One region of the Peribacillus sp. TH14 genome, then DNA from elsewhere that is predicted to be linked to it. Evidence: riboswitches for the same ligand, from Rfam matches in the RefSeq annotation. Region 1 holds a riboswitch; the other holds the start of a gene.

Region 1 (5,395 bases):
TCGCTGATCCTGCTACAAATATGCTGCCTTCTAATGCATATTCAACCTTGCCATTCAATCCCCAAGCAAGAGTTGTCAATAACCCGTGCTCGGAACTGACAGCCTTTTCACCCGTATTCATAAGCATGAAACAACCTGTTCCATACGTATTTTTAGCCATTCCTTCATTAAAACAAGCTTGGCCAAATAATGCTGCCTGTTGGTCACCTGCTGCTCCTGCAATTGGAATCGACTGGCCGAAGAAGTGATATTCGATCGTTTGGGCATACACTTCGGAAGAAGGTCTAACCTCTGGTAGCATTGATTTTGGAACAGTCAATATCTCCAGAAGCTCCTCGTCCCATTTCAGCTCATGAATATTATACATTAATGTCCGAGAAGCATTAGAATAGTCTGTTACATGGGCCTTGCCTCCTGATAGCTTCCAAATCAGCCAGGTATCAATGGTTCCGAATAACAACTTGCCTTCATCTGCTTTTTGGCGAGCTCCTTCCACATTATCCAGGATCCACTTCACTTTTGTACCGGAAAAATAGGCGTCTATTAACAATCCTGTTTTTTCTCGGAACAGATCATTAAGACCTCTTCCTTTCAATTCATCACAAATTTCGCTAGTTTGTCTGGACTGCCATACTATCGCATTATACACAGGGGTTCCTGTTTCTTTATCCCAAACGACTGTCGTTTCACGCTGATTAGTGATTCCAATACCAGCAATTTGCTCAGGCTTTACACTAGATTCCGATAGTACACCAGCAATCACTGCTAAAATTGATCCCCAAATCTCATTGGCGTTATGCTCTACCCAGCCTGGCTTAGGGAAATGCTGTGTGAATTCCTTTTGGGCCGAGTGGACGATCTCGCCCTTTTCGTTAAACAAAATCGCCCGTGAACTAGTTGTTCCTTGATCCAATGATAAGATATATTTTTCCATAATGTGTTTCCCCCCTTTTTAATTTAACTAGCAATGTTGCTAGTTTCTAACTCACGCGACTGCTTTTTTCCAAAAGTATATGCTAATACCAATATTATTAGGCTTGCTCCTAAAACAGTCCAAAAGACTGTCGTCAATTCACCTAAAAAGACTGCTTTATAGAAGACAGCTCCAAGTGCTCCACCGACAATCGGGCCAACAACCGGAATCCAAGCATAGCCCCAATTCGAATTTCCCTTACCTGGTATTGGCAGCATGAAGTGAGCAATACGAGGTCCAAGATCACGTGCAGGGTTTATGGCATAGCCTGTTGTTCCTCCGAGCGACATCCCGATAACAACAATCAATAAACCGACAGCAAATGGGTTCAGACCTTCTGTAAACTTGCCGGCTCCAATAAATAATAAGCCAAGAACAAGGATGAATGTACCAATCATTTCACTTAATAGATTTGAAAAAGTATGTGGGATAGCTGGTGAGGTTGCAAACACACCAAGCTTTGTACCTGGATCCTCCGTAGCTTTCCAGTGAGGCAAATAATGCAGGAATACAAGAGTCGCACCTATAATTGCCCCTATCATTTGCGCCACGATGTACCCTGGCACATCAGCCCAAGGAAAATCTCCATTGATAGCTAATGCTACTGTAACAGCCGGGTTTAAATGTGCTCCGCTTATGGAACCCACTGCAAAGACACCCATTGTAACAGCCAGTCCCCATGCAATCGTGATGACAATCCAGCCTGCATCTTTGGCATAAGATCCCTTTAAGGAAGATCCTGCCCCAATACCTGCACCAAATAAAATTAAAATCATCGTGCCTACTACTTCTCCCCAAAATGGAGTCATACATAACCCCTCCTCTTATAGAATGATGCCTTACCAACAAATAAAAGGAGATTCACAGCAGAACTTTCCTCAAAAAATGAGTATGTCTGGTGTGAATCTCCTAATCTCCGTCACATGTATTAACTTGTAATGTAAATATACTAGGTAGTGAAAACGCTGTCAATTAATTTATATAAAAACAAATGATTTTTTCTGTATTTTTTTTCCTCTATCACACATCAACTCCTATCTGAAATTAAAACATCTCCCATAATTCAGTTTTTGAAGTCGTGATTGACGAAGCTCCTGCCTCAAGGGCATTCAGGACTTCATCTGAAGAACGTATGAGCCCTCCAGCAAAGATAGGAGTTTGTAAGCGTTCCTTTACCTCTTTAATCATCCAAGGCATTGCGCCAGGCAAAACTTCGATATAATCAGGCTTTGTTTTCTGTACCAGCTTATAACTTTTCTCTAACGCATGTGAGTCAATTAAAAAGATTCGTTGAATGGCAATAACACCCTTTTGCTTCGCTTTCAAAATCACGCTGGATTTTGTTGAAATCAGGCCATATGGGCAATACTCCTGACAAATAAATTCTGTAGCGTATTCATCACTTTTAATACCATGAATTAAATCGACATGATAAATCATTTTCTTATTATGCTGCTTTGCCATTAAGCTTACATTTTTCAATTGTGATATATGCAAATCAAGAAACACACCTATTTCATAGGAACTTTCTAGAAATCTTTCGAAATCCTTCATGCTTGCCGAAGCAGGCAAAATTTTCTGGTCCATTCATTTTCCCCCTTATCTACCGGAAAAACTCAAAACTTTTAGTTATTTAGTATATTTTAAAGAACTTGATTTATCAAACACAATATTTCTTATTGAAGAATCGTCCTTTACCATATCCTTACACTAACATACCTGGTATCCCCTTTAAAATAGTACAGGTAAGAATGCTATCATTTCCTTAATTGCTTACCCTTTCTTCAATTCATCATAATGAAAGTTTAATTTTTAATGCACCTTCCACCAACTCATACGATTTAATAGTGCCCACGGGTATTCTTTTCACGATGTTCCAAGCATTAAAATTCATTTTGATCATTCTATTTTCAAATTCAAAAAATGGCGGTCTGTTAAATATCTTTTGGTTAATAAAATTCCTATCAATAGGCTTCATTTCTACTAATTCAAATGAAATCGTTCTTTTTTCCACGTGAATCGGTTTTAATGTAATACGGAAAGGCACGTTTTTCTTAAACATCATTTTTTTCACTTCCGTCGTTCCGAAAAGCACTATATGTACTGGCGTAATCTCGACTTTAACATCCTGCTCACCTGATTTCATCTTTATAATTCGCTCTAGCATAGACGCAGTTAACGTTATCGGTAAACCATTCCCGGAAATATTAGATGGATTGAACGTATTCATCGTGGTTTTCCCCCTCCAACTTAACTTACAGGTAACTTCATTCCATATGGAACGTCAGTTATAGCATATGCTGTCTTCACGAATGTAGTTAACCCTTCATAACATGCAAGGTCCTGGTGAATAATCGGTATATTCTAAATTTTACACCTTTCACCCTTGACCTTTATTAAAACTATCTGTATAGTCATACTTAATTTAATAAACAACTCTTATCAAGAGAGGTGGAGGGACTGGCCCTTTGATACCTCAGCAACAGACTTTAATGTACTGTGCTAATTCCAGAAGTGTAAAAACTTGAAGATAAGAAGAGTAAATTGCTTAGTAGCCAACACCTCTTCTTTTTTTAAAAGAAGAGGTTTTTTATTTTATAAAAAGAAAGAAGGAATGAAACATGTCAATCACAATAACAAAAGCACCATTTAGAGCAGATCACGTCGGGAGTTTATTAAGACCGGATAATTTACATGATGCTAGAAAGCAATTTAAAGACGGCACAATTACTGCAGAGCAACTTCGCGAAGTTGAAACGGAAGAAATCAAGCGGATTGTTGATAAGCAAATTGAAGTTGGACTAGAGGTAGTAACGGACGGTGAGTTTAGACGCACATGGTGGCACTTTGACTTCCTAGAGCATTTAAATGGAATCGATGGGTATGTAACTGAAAAAGGTCTCACATTCGATGGCGTGGAAACAGAGAGATACAATATTCGCAATACTGGGAAGGTTTCATTCAATCCTGAACATCCCTTCATTCATGACTTTATTGAATTGAACAAAATCGTTGCCGGACGTGCTGTTACGAAACAAACCATTCCTAGTCCCAATCAATTATTTGCTGTGGGTGTTTATAATGAAGACATCTACCCTGATATCGAAGACTATGCAAATGACATCATTAAAGCGTATCAATATGCTTTAAAGGCCTTTTATGAAGCTGGTGTACGTTACTTACAATTGGATGATGTTTATATTGCTAGACTTTCCTCTCCAGAATTTCAGTTCAAAGATGGAAAATACTCTAGAGAACAATTAATTGATTTAGCATTGCGCGTAATTAATGGGGCTTTGGAGGGAAAACCAGAGGATTTGGTCGTCACGACACACTTATGTCGCGGGAACTATCAATCAACGTGGGCGTTTGAAGGAAGCTATGCACGTATCGCACCAACATTATTGGCAAAAGAAAAAGTAAATGGATTCTTCCTGGAATATGACGATAACCGTTCAGGAGATTTCAAACCGTTAGAATACATTCCAAATGGCGGAGCACGAGTTGTTCTAGGAGTCGTCACTTCAAAAAATGGAGAAATCGAAGACAAAGAAGCAGTTATAGCTCGTATTAAAGAAGCTTCACAATTCGTGCCACTCGAACAATTATGCTTAAGTCCACAATGCGGATTCGCTTCCACCCATCATGGCAATAAGCTAACGGAAGAACAACAATGGGAAAAGTTGAAATTTATTGTTGATGTAGCGAAAGAAGTTTGGGGATAAAGAAATATTATAGAAAGAGCAACGCATTCAAATAAAGCGTTGCTCTTTCTATATTGTCTATATATCAGCATCCTCTATTTCATGAGGAAGTTTGAGTTATTAATCAAAATGCAATTTATAATCCTCTGCTTTAATCAGTTTTAATTTTTTCGAGAATATATAGATAAGACCTAGGTTCAATACAATCGGAAGAATAAAGAAAGTACTTAGCATGATTGCTACATTCTCAACGACCCATCCACCTTCAGCCAGTTTCATATAATTTAATGGACCAACTAGACCTGATAAACCGAACCCAGCACTATAGGGTGTGCCTTGAATATTTAACAGACCGGCCAAAGCACCAAGAATCGCAGCTGTGATCAACATCGGAAAAGCGATCTTCGGTTTCATGAAGAAGTTTCTCATTTGAATTTTTGGTGAGCCTAATACATGTGCTAATGCCGTTCCAAGGGAGTTTGCTTTATAACTTGCAATGGCCAGACCAACGCCTGCTGCAACAATACCTAGATTAGCCGCACCAGAGCCAATACCTGAAAGCATGATCACAGTGGCTACCCCTACTGTTGAAATAGGCGACAAAATTATGAGACAGAACACAACAGAAATAATAGCTCCCATTATAATTGGTTGTAATGATGTCACATTTGAAATAGCGACTCCCAGTAAACCAGTGGAAGATTTCACAAATGGTAGA
Region 2 (5,395 bases), 2.1 Mb from region 1:
TTCCTTCAATAAAAAAACAAATTGATTTTCAATCAGTTGATTTTGCTTATGATGAAAGTGTTCCGGTTCTTAGCAATCTAAACTTAACGATGAAAGCTGGTCAAATAACAGCTCTCGTCGGCTCTTCTGGTGCAGGAAAATCGACAATTACAAACCTTTTAATCCGATTTTATGATCCACAACAAGGAACAATCAAAATGGACGGTCTTGATATCCGCGATTTGTCGCTGAAATCTATACGTAGCCAAATGGGGATTGTTTCTCAGGATATCATTTTATTCAATGGTTCAATCCGCGATAACATCGTTTATGGAAAACTTGATGCAACAGATGATGAAATCACTGAATCGGCTAAAGCAGCCAATGCTCATGACTTTATCAGGGCCTTTCCGAATGGTTATCATTCTCAAATTGGAGAGCGAGGCGTCAAACTTTCAGGAGGACAAAAGCAACGAATCGCCATTGCTAGGGCACTTTTGAAGAATCCACAAATCATCATTCTCGATGAAGCGACAGCAGCATTAGATACGGAATCCGAGCATTTAATCCAGGAAGCATTGTCACGTTTATTAGTAAATCGGACTTCAATTGTCATTGCGCATAGATTATCAACCGTTCAAAATGCTGACCAAATAATCGTTCTTGAAAAAGGCAGTGTCCATGAAAAAGGAACGCATAAACAGTTATTGACAAGTAACGGCAGATATAGGCAGCTTCATGACTTGCAATTCCCTCAATTGAAGGCGGCTATTACATAACAACTGCACAACCGCCTTCAATGAAACAGGTCCGATTTATATATAATAAGCCATGTGTACAGAAGTATTGCTTCTGTGCACTTTTATTGAATTTATTTGAAATCATAGCTCTCTAAAATCCGATTGGTTATGAGCTGATACCCTTTTTCATTTGGATGAATTTTATCACTGAAATACTCTTTTTTCTTTTTATTTTCAAATAAATCATTAGTAGGGATAAATATCATTCTTTTATCCTCTTCTACTACCTCGTTTACTGATTGGTTATAATCATGAACGTGCTTTTCAAGTCGTTGATCATCTTTTTTTGGATTATACAGCCCAACTACAAGTATATCCGCTTTTTTGTTTTTCTTTAATAGTGTAGAAAGAATCTTATTTAGATGGTCGATATACTCTCGTTTACCATCATTTATTTTTTGATCACTTATTTTTTTCAAGTTACCTCCATTACTGTTAATCAAGTCGTTTGTTCCAATATAAACAATAAACGTGTCGGCTTTGTCCAATTTCGTGTTAATTTGATTATCTTCAAGCTGATCAATGACACCATCTGTTTCCTGGCCTTTAATACCGTAATTCCAAAAACGGACTTTTTTTTCAGAATCAGGGTTATTCAATTCATCCTCCAGACCTTCTACATAACCTTCCCCATCCTTATCTCCTTTTCCATAGGTTAACGAATCTCCAAAAGCCATCACATCTTCCGACTCTGAAGCCTGAAACTTATATGCAACAAAACAAATAACTAGTACAATTACAAATAAACCTACTATTTTTTTCATTTGTTTCTCCTTATGTTATGTATTTACTATGAAGTATTTTATCTTGTAATTACCCCAAAAATGAACATACTTAACATGAAAAAAATGAATTGTCAGATAAACTGTAAAAAGTGTATGATACAATAAAAGCATTCAATGGAACGGATTTTCGTCAACCTCCTTTTATTCATAAATAGGGTGGGAATCCCATGTTTCTGGAGATTGTATACATAATAAGGATAGGAGTTAAAATGATGGATCAGTATATAGATTTTAGGGATGCAGAACTAACAGATTTACCAAGAGTAGTCGAAATATATAATTCGACTATTGCTTCAAGGATGGTCACTGCAGATACAGAACCTGTTTCAGTGCAATCGAGGCTTAAATGGTTTGAGGAACATCATTCAGAAAAACGACCGCTTTATATTATTACATTCGAAGGGAAAACTGCTGGATGGATGAGTTTTCAATCTTTCTATGGTAGGCCAGCCTATGATTCCACTGCCGAGATCAGCATATATATTGATGATTATTTCCGGGGAAAAGGAATTGGACAAATTTCGATTCAAAAGGCAATTGAAGTGAGTCCAAAATTAGGAGTTAAGACACTACTTGGTTTTATATTTGCTCACAATACACCGAGCATAAGACTGTTTTCTAAATTTGGTTTTGAAGAATGGGCGCATTTACCTCAAGTTGCCGAGCTAGATGGTATTGAACGGGATTTAGTAATCCTTGGTAAGCGTGTTAATATTTGAATTTCATTATTTAAAAGCTATTGCCTTCATTCAGCAGTAGCCTTTTTTAGTTTAAATGAAGGAATCTATTTTAAAGTCACTGACGAAATTTAAAAATCACTATAAACTTTCTTAAGCAAAAAATATTCTGATTTTCTTTTATTTGGTATAGCATTTAACAGCGAATCCAATTCTTGACTTGCTTGAACAGTTAGAAGGCTTGTAAAACCATAATCAGCTGCCAATTTAATCATTTCCCGTCTCTTTTCTTCTATTCTTTCTACGGTTATCTGTGGGGGCATCTATAGTCACTTCCTATTTATTCAATTTTCTTACACTTTTTATGATAAAGAAATAAATAGTTAAAATCAACCATATATGGAAATCAAAATGTGTTATTCCACAAAATAAATGTGACAAAAAGCCTATTCTATTCCCTGTTTGTGTCTTTTTTGTGACATTTTATATTCTTGACAAATATAAAAAAGCATTCACTCATGTACACTGCGAATGCTTTAATAATATTCATCAGATTAAATAATATTTTAAGATAGTAAAGTATTTTAAGAACTCTTACTATGTCATCCACTCTGAAGGAGACTCGATATTAGGTCTATTTATAACAATCTTATATTCATCTTCAAGCACTTTTAAAGGAACATCATAAAGATGTCTTTCATCAGAGGTTTTATAAACTCCATTCGCTAATAACTCTTCAATCAGCAATGCCTTCCTCTGTTCAATTCTCTTAAATAATTCTGCCATGTAAATGGCTCCTTTCCTTGTCTTCATCAGCCCGCCTTCATATGAGCTAAATTGTAGTAACAGGTATCATTTTCACCAAATTATATCTTTTCTATTATGTCACTAAACGTTATTTCACAAAAATAAAAGCCTCTTCTAATTCAAGAAGAGGCTTACAGTAGTCCGTTCGGCTCTTCTTATCTTCCAAGCGTATGCTTGTTGGATGTAGCACAGTTCCCAAAATGGGTCTGCTGCCGAGGTTTCTTTGGGCCAAGTCCCTCCACCTCTCTGGATAAGAATTCAATATATAAATGATGTAGACATGATTTTATCCCAATATTCTTCAAAAGTCAATCACATGGTTCTCCCTTTTTTTGATAGGTATTCTCTATAGACCCCATTCAAATTGGGTTGCAATTTCCTGGCTTTCTGATATGATGTCAGTAATTACATACATTCACACCACTAGGGGAGTCTTTTTAAGACTGAGATGGAATTTGTTCCGGACCCTTTGAACCTGAACCGGATCATACCGGCGGAGGGAAGTGGATGATATCGTCTTTAAACACATGACTTTATCCATCTGCCCCGCTCCGTATTTCAGGAGCGGTTTTTTTTTCAGATGGAAAAGGTGAATAATTAGACTGCTAGGGGAGCACTTTTGCTGAGAATCAAACCCTTTGCACCTGATCTGGTCATACCAGCGGAGGGAAGCAGGCTGTAAGAAGGAATTTGCTTCTTCCTCGGTAACAGCCGCTTTCTTTCAGAGAGCGGTTTTTTTGTTTATCAGATAGTGTATGCATACTTTACAATTTTAGTAAATTTTAAATTTCAAGGAGGATGTACCATGGAGAATACAAAATTAGAAACCTTCAGTGATAGACTTCATGAACGGGCAAAAGGAATCTGGAAAAGGAACCATACACATCCCTTTGTTCAGGCGATTGGAGATGGGACGCTTTCAGAAAAGAAATTTGCCTATTACCTAAAGCAGGACTATATCTATCTTATGGATTATTCCAAACTCTTTGCGTTAGGAGTCATCAAAGCTCATAATCTCGAAACCATGGCTAAGTTTGCAAGTATTTTGAATGAAACCCTTCAAGTAGAAATGGATATCCATCGACATTATGCTTTGGAATTCGGAATCAGCTCAATCGAATTGGAAAATACAGAACCTACTCCAACCACTCTAGCTTATACGGGTTACATGCTAAATGCAGCCCAAAATGGGACTTTGGCCGACCTGATTGCCTGCCTCCTTCCATGCGCTTGGGATTATTATGAGATCGGCTTGCTATTAAAAGAACAAAATGGTGAAGCATTAGAAAACAATCGCTATGCTGATTGGATTAAATCATATTCGTCTCCTGAATTCGGTAAAGCACACAAATGGCTGATTGCTTTGTTGGAAGAGTTAACAGAAGGCATGCCTGAAAAGGAACTTCTTAGATTAGAGAAGCATTTTTTGGTGACTTCCCGTTATGAATATTTATTCTGGGATATGGTTCAAAATGAGCAGGATTGGCCACTGTAGGATGTTGTCATGATGATGAATCCAATCAAGAAAATGACGTTGACTGCCATGATCACGGCCATTACTACCATAACTAGTTCATTCATTTTCATCCCGGCCGGATTTGCAAAAATCTTTCCGATTCAGCATCTGGCAAATGTCATGACAGCCGTTTTATTGGGACCGGCTTATGCGGTAACACAAACTTTTTTAGTTTCCATCATTAGAAACATGTCTGGTACAGGTTCAATTTTCGCCTTTCCGGGCAGCATGATCGGTGCACTATTGGCTGCCGTCCTTTATCGAAAAACACAAAGCTTGAAATTCGCTTGTTTAGGGGAAGTGATAGGGACCGGCATTCTTGGATCCCTAGCTTGTTATCCCCTTGCTGTCCTCCTATTGGGAGAAAAAGCAGCTATTTTTGGTTTTTTACCAGCTTTTATGCTTAGTTCATTCGCAGGTGCCATTTTAGCTTTCATTTTACTGAAAATACTTTTAAAAAATAATTATATGAAGGGGTTTTTTATGAAAACAGCGTTAACCATCGCAGGCTCTGACTCAGGGGGCGGTGCTGGAATACAAGCTGATTTAAAAACATTTTCTGCACATGGGGTTTTTGGAATGTCTGTCATTACAGCTGTAACGGCACAAAATACAATGGAGGTACGTTCAGTACAAGCTATAGATACAGGTATCATAACGGATCAAATTGCAGCTATTTTTGAAGATATACACGTCGATGCAGTAAAAATAGGTATGCTTGGATCAAAAGAAATAGTTGAAACAGTCGCCGCGTCTCTAAATACCTTCTTACCCGCAATCGTTATCCTTGATCCTGTCATGATTTCCAAAAGCGGCCATCATTTGCTCGAT

The links. A riboswitch is a leader RNA that binds a small molecule or an ion and turns the genes downstream of it on or off. The one in region 1 is predicted to bind S-adenosylmethionine.
Region 2: linked by a shared signal. The riboswitch ahead of JFU50_RS02695 (Fur-regulated basic protein FbpA) and the one ahead of JFU50_RS12930 (5-methyltetrahydropteroyltriglutamate--homocysteine S-methyltransferase) in region 1 are both predicted to bind S-adenosylmethionine.

The regions. Positions count from the first base shown of each region.
Region 1 covers NZ_JAEKEK010000001.1:2,665,485-2,670,879, reverse strand. The annotation lists gene glpK (glycerol kinase GlpK) at 1-934, opposite strand, end outside; gene JFU50_RS12945 (MIP/aquaporin family protein) at 958-1,782, opposite strand; gene JFU50_RS12940 (glycerol-3-phosphate responsive antiterminator) at 2,018-2,560, opposite strand; gene JFU50_RS12935 (hypothetical protein) at 2,766-3,203, opposite strand; SAM riboswitch class I at 3,410-3,510, shown strand; gene JFU50_RS12930 (5-methyltetrahydropteroyltriglutamate--homocysteine S-methyltransferase) at 3,595-4,698, shown strand; gene JFU50_RS12925 (PTS transporter subunit IIC) at 4,798-5,395, opposite strand, start outside.
Region 2 covers NZ_JAEKEK010000001.1:523,427-528,821, forward strand. The annotation lists gene JFU50_RS02675 (ABC transporter ATP-binding protein) at 1-758, shown strand, start outside; gene JFU50_RS02680 (DUF459 domain-containing protein) at 851-1,543, opposite strand; gene JFU50_RS02685 (GNAT family N-acetyltransferase) at 1,777-2,283, shown strand; gene JFU50_RS02690 (aspartyl-phosphate phosphatase Spo0E family protein) at 2,373-2,564, opposite strand; gene JFU50_RS02695 (Fur-regulated basic protein FbpA) at 2,839-3,054, opposite strand; SAM riboswitch class I at 3,201-3,305, opposite strand; TPP riboswitch at 3,464-3,567, shown strand; TPP riboswitch at 3,646-3,735, shown strand; gene tenA (thiaminase II) at 3,854-4,543, shown strand; gene thiD (bifunctional hydroxymethylpyrimidine kinase/phosphomethylpyrimidine kinase) at 4,556-5,395, shown strand, end outside.